2 regions of the Amycolatopsis sp. NPDC001319 genome follow, and region 2 is predicted to be linked to the other one. Evidence: riboswitches for the same ligand, from Rfam matches in the RefSeq annotation. Region 2 holds a riboswitch; the other holds the start of a gene.
What was found. Region 2 has a riboswitch for thiamine pyrophosphate ahead of thiO (glycine oxidase ThiO). Riboswitches for the same ligand answer to the same signal wherever they lie in the genome.
Positions count from the first base shown of each region.

Region 1 (3,390 bases), on a different contig from region 2:
AGACCTGCAGCGCGTCGTCCGTGCCGGTGCTCGCGAGTGCGCGGAAGCCGGCGAGGCTCCAGCCGTCCGGTGTGGACACCGACTCCAGCAGCAGCGCGACGATCGGCGTCATCAGCAGGGCGATCACGACCGTGGCCGCGCCGACCGTCCACCATTCGCCTTTTCTCGGCCGCCGGGGCGTGGCCTGCTTGAGTTTCACGGCGTTCTCACGGCGGCGCCGGGCGATCGCGCCCAGCGCGAGGGCGGCGAGGACGGCGGCGAACTGGATGAGCGACAGCGCGGCCGCTCCGGAGAGGTCGAGCAGGTCGACCGTGCGCAGGTAGATCTCGGTCTCGAGCGTGCGGTAGCGGCCGCCGCCGAGGATGAGCACCACGCCGAAACTGGTGGCGCAGAAGAGAAAGACGACCGCCGCGGCCGACGCGACGGCCGGGCCGAGCGCGGGCAGCGTCACCGTGCGGAAGGCCCGCCACGGCGAGGCGCCCAGCGCGCGGGCGGCTTCGGTCGCACGCGGGTCGAGGTGGCTCCACAGCCCGGCGACGGTCCGGGCGACCACGGCGACGTTGAAAAACGCGTTGGCCAGCACCAGCGGCAGCACACCGCCGTCGGGCCACAGCGCGCGGAACGCGAGCCCGACGACCACCGTGGGCAGCACGAACGGCACCAGCACCAGCGTGCGCGCCAGCCCGACACCCGGCAGCTTCACGCGCGCGAGCACGTAGGCCACCGGCAGCCCCGCGACCACGGCGACGACTGTCGACGCGGCGGCGCTGACCAGCGTGAACGCGGCGAGCTGCCACGTCTGCGCGTCGGCCAGGACCGTGTCCACGCCGCCGGCCGAGAAGCCGCGGCCGAGGATCGCGACGACCGGCCACGCGAAGAACACGACCAGGAACGCGACGGGCAGCAGGCCGAGCAGCGCCAGGCCCGCCGTGCGCGCGGTCTGCGCCGGCGTTACGCGCCCATGAGCGAGCGCCATTCACCGATCCACTTCTCACGGCCGGCCTGGATCTGGTCGGCGGGCAGAGTCGCGGGGTCCTGGGGCAGCGGCGCGGCCGCGGCCCAGCCGGCGGGCAGGTCGACGCCCTCGCGGGCCGGGTAGACGTACATGTTGGCCGCGACCGTCGTCTGGAACTGCTGCGACAGCAGGAAGTCGACCACCTTCTGGGCCTGCGGCACCTGCTTGGTGCCGGCGAGGACGCCGGCGTACTCGATCTGGCGGAAGCACGTGTCGAGCAGCGCCTTGGTGCGCGGCTTGCCGTCGTCGCCGATCTCGGCGGCCGGCGAGGACGCATACGAGACCACGATCGGGCGCGGGCCCTTGCCCGAGGAGCCGGAGAAGTCCTTGGTGTAGGCCTCTTCCCAGCCGCTGTCGACCTTGACGCCGTTGGCCTTGAGCTTGGCCCAGTAGTCGTGCCAGCCCTGCTCGCCGTACTTCGCCACGGTGCCCAGCAGGAACGCCAGCCCGGGCGACGCCGTAGCGGGGCTCTCGGCGACGGTGAGGTCCTTGTACTTCGGGTCGGCGAGGTCGTCGTAGGTCTTGGGTTCGGGCAGGTGCTTGCTCGCGAAGTAGGCGGGGTCGATGTTGACGCAGACGTCGCCGACGTCCACGGCGCTCAGGCGGTGCTGCGGATCCGCGGAGTACCGCTGCGGCCCGCGGTCGGCCTCGGGGCTCGTGTACGCCTGGAACACGCCCTCGCCCAGCGCGCGCGAGGCGAACGTGTTGTCGACGCCGAACGCCACGTCGCCGATCGGGTTGGCCTTGGTGAGCACCAGTTTGTTGGTGAGCTCCCCCGCGTCGCCCGATTTGAGGATCTTGAGCTTGATCCCGGACTGCCGCTGGAACGCGTCCAGCACGTCCTGCGGCGCGACGAACGAGTCGTGCGTGACGAGCGTGACCGTCGGGGTCTGCTGGGCGTCGCCGCCCGAGCTGCCGCCGGACAGCGAGCACGCGCTCGCCAGCGCCGTGACCGTGGCCAGGCCCAGCACCGTGCGTGCGGTCCGCGGAATCATCTGCCCTCCTTGCGCCGATGCGGGGAGAGCAGCCCTCCCTGCGCCGGCATGATCCGGAATCAGGTGCGAACGGTCGCGGGTCTCGGGCACCCGCCTCTCAGCCCGGCTGCACCGGACTCCCGTGGCAACCGTGCAGCGTAGCCCAAACGGGTTCACCATTGGACACATGGCGCAACTACTGAGCGACTCCGAGATCTCATCGGCCCTGGCCACCGTCCCCGACTGGCGCCGTTCCGGCGACTCCATCACCCGTACGGTCGACCTCCCGTCCTTCCCGGACGCCGTGACCTTCGTGGTCCGCGTCGGCTACCTCGCCGAAGCCGCCGACCACCACCCGGACATCGACATCCGCTGGCGCACCGTGACGCTCACCCTCTCCACCCACTCCGCGGGCGGCCTCACCTCGAAGGACTTCGCCCTCGCGGCCCAGATCGACTCCCTGTGATCTGCCCGACCCCGGCGACACCTCCCGCGGGCTGACACGTCCCCTCTTCGTACGCACTTCCACGGAGGGGACTTTCATGACCCAGGCGATCATCGTCGGCACCACCGCGTTCACCCTGATGGTGGCCTCCGCCGCCGCGGTCCTGTGGCGCACTTTCCGCGCCCATCGTGATCTCGACCACAGGCCGTAACACCACCCTTGATCAGCGCGCTATCCCAGCGGAATCCGCCCACCCCGCCCCGCTAGGACCCGCGATGAACAACTCGCCCACTGCCCTCTCCGCCACCCAGCGCGCCTGGATCACGCTGTTCGCGACGTCGTTCACGCTGGCGGCTTTGGTGGTGCTCGGCCTGCTGGGCTGAGCGCTTCTTTTCACTCTCCGAAGCACGCGGCGCCCGACGAACATCGGGCCGCCTCGAAGAGGTACTCCGCCCCCCGATTTCGTGAATTCGGTCCGCACCTTCACCAGACCCGGCGAATCAGCACCCGAAACGCCCAGTTTTGGCTAAGGTGGTTCTTTCGTCGGCCGCTGACGCCCGCCGACGAGGCAGGACTGGACATTGCGAAGCCCGAGGGACGACCTCGACGAAGCGTGTGCCGACTTCACCTCGGACTGGTCCGGCGGGCTGAAGAAGATCAAGGAAGCCGTCACCGGCATCAAGGGAGGCCTCGACAACGCGGTCCAGGGTTATGCCGAACTTGAAGAAGGCCTCAAGAGCTCACTCCAGCGCATGGCCGCCAAGGTCGAAGAGGCGACCGCCGGATGAGCGACGCCGACTACCCGGCTCTCCGGTTCGACCCGGCGCGCGGCAATGTCAGCACAGTTCGTGAACTGGCCAGGCAGATCAAGGACACCGCCACCTACACGGACGAAGCCTACAACGTGCTGAAATCCATCCAGGACAAGAAAGACGTCTGGACCGGCGACGCCGCCG
Region 1 is NZ_JBIAWY010000011.1:285,071-288,460, reverse strand. It holds gene ACFY1H_RS36770 (ABC transporter permease) at 1-976, opposite strand, end outside; gene ACFY1H_RS36765 (thiamine ABC transporter substrate-binding protein) at 952-2,010, opposite strand; TPP riboswitch at 2,028-2,143, opposite strand; gene ACFY1H_RS36760 (4a-hydroxytetrahydrobiopterin dehydratase) at 2,177-2,455, shown strand; gene ACFY1H_RS36755 (hypothetical protein) at 3,016-3,222, shown strand; gene ACFY1H_RS36750 (putative T7SS-secreted protein) at 3,219-3,390, shown strand, end outside.
Region 1: it holds a riboswitch for thiamine pyrophosphate, as region 2 does, so the genes downstream of both, ACFY1H_RS36765 (thiamine ABC transporter substrate-binding protein) here and thiO (glycine oxidase ThiO) in region 2, are expected to answer to the same signal.

Region 2 (3,390 bases):
TGAGCCACAGTTCGCCTTCGGCCCAGTGCTGGCGCAGCAGCGGCGTGCGCACGGCGTGGTCGGCTACCCGCTTTGCCGCGGCCTCGATATCGGAGATCGTCACCAATCGCATGTGGTGAGTATGTCAGGAAAATGTGAGCCATAGTCCATCCATTGTGGACGGTCAACGTGTCCTCGCTCACGGATGGGCAACGCGGGGAGTTCCTCGCGCGCCTTACTCGTTGAACACCGCGGGGGAAGTGGCCGGGCACTAGTAGATCGGGATCATGAGTCAGCAGCAGGAAAAGACGTCGGAGCAGGGCGAGAAGAAGAGTTTCCGCCCAGCACAGGTGGTGGCGACGGCACTGGCCGCCGTCACGGCCGCGTTGCTGGGCTCGACGCTGGGCGTGGCGGGCACCGTGGTGGGGGCCGGGGTGGCGAGCGTGATCACCACGGTCGGCGCCGAGCTGTACCTGCGTTCGCTGCAGCGCACGCGCGAGGCCGCGCTGAAGGCGCGCGCGGCGCTCGTGACCGCCGGGCAGCGCAAGGGGAGCAAGTCCGGGCTGTCGCCGGTGGACGATCCGGCGCAGATGCCCACCGTGCTGCTGCCGCTCGACCCGTCGGAGATGCCGACGGTGCGGATCTCGAAGCTCACCGAGCAGCCGGAGCCGGAGGAATCCTTCGGTGACAAGCTGCGGAAGCTGCGCTGGCCGTTGATCATCGGGACGAGCGTGATCGCCACGGCTATCGCGATCGCCGTGGCCGTGGGGGCGGACCTGGCCTCGGGCGGGAACGTCGGGCCTGGACTCTTCAAACCGGGCACCCCAGACACGACCCAGCAGCAGCGGCAGGACGACAGCCCGCCCACGACGTCGCAGAACAGCCCGCCGCCCAGCGAGACCGAGTCGAACACCCCGCCGCCGTCGTCCTCGTCGTCGAGCACGTCGACGAGCGAAAGCCCGACGTCTTCGAGCAGCTCGGACAGCGCTCCGCCGCCGTCGAGCACGGGCGGGGCGGCGTCGACCACGCCCAGCGCGCCGCAGACGAAGGCGGGTTCGGCGACGCCGACCCCCTAACCGAGCCGGGACTTCAGCGCCTGCGCGGCCGCCTTCGGGTCCTCGGCGTCGGTGATCGCACGGACCACGACGATCCGCGTCGCGCCGGCCGCCAGCACCTCCGGCAGCCGCTCGGTGTCGATGCCGCCGATCGCGAACCACGGCCGGTCGGTACCGGTTTCGGCCGTGGACCGGACGAGGTCCAGGCCCGGCGCGTACCGGCCGGGCTTGGTCGGCGTCGGCCAGCACGGGCCGGTGCAGAAGTAGTCCACGCCGTCCTCGGCGGCCGCCGCCGTAGCCTGCTGAGGCGAGTGCGTGGAGCGGCCGATCACCACGTCGTCGCCGAGGATGCGGCGCGCGAGCGGCACGGGGATGTCGTCCTGGCCCAGGTGCAGCACGTCGGCGCCCACGGCGAGGGCGACGTCGGCGCGGTCGTTCACCGACAGCAGCGCACCGTGGCGCGCGCACGCTTCGGCGAGCACCTCGAGTGCCGCGATCTCCTGCGCGGCCTCGAGCGGGGCGCCGTTCGTCTTGTCGCGCAACTGCACGATGTCGACGCCGCCGGCCAGCGCCGCGTCGACGAACTCGGCGAGGTCGCCGCGCGACGAGCGGGCGTCGGTGCACAGGTACAGCCGCGAATCGGCCAGGCGGGTGCGGATCTGTGATCCGGTCAGGGCGGGCATGGCGGGGACGTTACCCGCGCACTAGAGTGGGGTGGTCCGCACGGGAGCCCGAGGCACGGGCTGAGAGGGAGCTGCCGCTCCGACCGTGGAACCTGATCCGGGTCATGCCGGCGCAGGGAGCGTGATTCCCATGAGCGAGAACCTCACCGTCGTCGGCGGCGGTGTCATCGGCCTGTCCGCGGCTTGGCGCGCGGCGGCTCGCGGCCACCGCGTCACGGTGGTCGATCCGGCACCCGCGCGCGGCGCGTCCTGGGTGGCCGGCGGCATGCTGGCGCCCGTCACGGAGGCGTGGCCGGGTGAGGAGCACGTGCTCAGTCTGGGCGAGGAGTCGCTGCGGCGCTGGCCGGCGTTCGCGCGTGACCTCGCCGCGGAGGGCACGGACCCGGGGCTGGCCGAACACGGGACGATCGTGGTCGCGTTCGACAGCGCCGACGCCGGGCACCTCGACATCCTCGCCGAGTACCTGACGTCGCTGGGTCGCGACGTCGAGCGGCTCACCGGGCGGGCGGCGCGGCGGCTCGCGCCGGGCCTGGGTGCGGTGCGCAGCGGGCTCCACGTGCCGGGTGACCTGGCCGTCGACAACCGGAAGCTGCTGACGGCGCTGCTGGCGGCGTGCTCGAAGCGCGGGGTCGAGTTCTCCACCTCACGGATTGCTTCGCTCGACGACGTGACCGGTCCGGACACTCGCACTGTGCTGGCCGCCGGCGCGTGGACGGGCGCGTTGCACCCGCTGCTGGCCGACGCCGTGCGGCCGCTCAAGGGCGAGATCCTGCGGCTGCGGCCGCGACGAGGCTGTCTGCCGCCTCCGCCGTACACGGTGCGCGCGATGGTCGAGGGCCGGCCGATCTACCTCGTGCCGCGCGCCGACGGCGAGCTGGTTCTGGGCGCGACGCAGTACGAAGCGGGCTTCGACGAGGCCGTGACCGCGCGTGGCGTGCGGGAGCTGCTCGAAGGCGCCGAACGGATCCTGCCGGGCATCACGGAGTACGAGCTCGTCGAGATCGCCGCCGGGCTGCGCGCGGGGAGCCGCGACGCGCTGCCGTACATCGGGGAGCTCGGCGAAGGCGTGTACGCGGCGACGGGCCACCACCGCAACGGCCTGCTGATGGCCCCCGTGACCGCCGACGCCGTGGTCGCCTGGCTGGCGGGCGAGGCGCCGCCGGACGAGATCGGGGCGGCCGCGCCCGCCCGTTTGCTGGAGAAGGAGCGAGTCTGATGGAGATCAAGGTCAACGGGAGCTGGCGCGAGTTCCCCGACGGCGCCACCGTGTCCGAGGTGCTCGACGCGCTCGACGTGACCCGCCAGGGCGTGGCCGTCGCGGTGAACGGCGAGGTCGTGCGCCGGGGCGAGTGGGAGGCGTCGGTGGTGCCGAAGGGCGCGAACATCGACGTGCTGACCGCGGTGCAGGGAGGCTGACGATGGACGACGCGCTGGTCATCGGCGAACACAAGCTGTCGTCGAGGCTGATCATCGGGACCGGTGGTGCCGGGAACCTGTCGGTGCTGGAACGCGCGCTGATCGCGTCGGGCACCGAGCTGACGACCGTCGCCATGCGCAAGGCCGACGCCGACGGCGGCACCGGCGTGCTCGGTCTCGTGCGGCGCCTCGGGATCAAGCTGCTGCCCAACACCGCCGGCTGCCGCACCGCCGCGGAGGCCGTGCTCACCGCCCAG
Region 2 is NZ_JBIAWY010000007.1:83,277-86,666, forward strand. It holds gene ACFY1H_RS26745 (threonine/serine dehydratase) at 1-112, opposite strand, end outside; gene ACFY1H_RS26750 (hypothetical protein) at 267-1,055, shown strand; gene thiE (thiamine phosphate synthase) at 1,052-1,717, opposite strand; TPP riboswitch at 1,748-1,853, shown strand; gene thiO (glycine oxidase ThiO) at 1,848-2,933, shown strand; gene thiS (sulfur carrier protein ThiS) at 2,933-3,133, shown strand; gene ACFY1H_RS26770 (thiazole synthase) at 3,136-3,390, shown strand, end outside.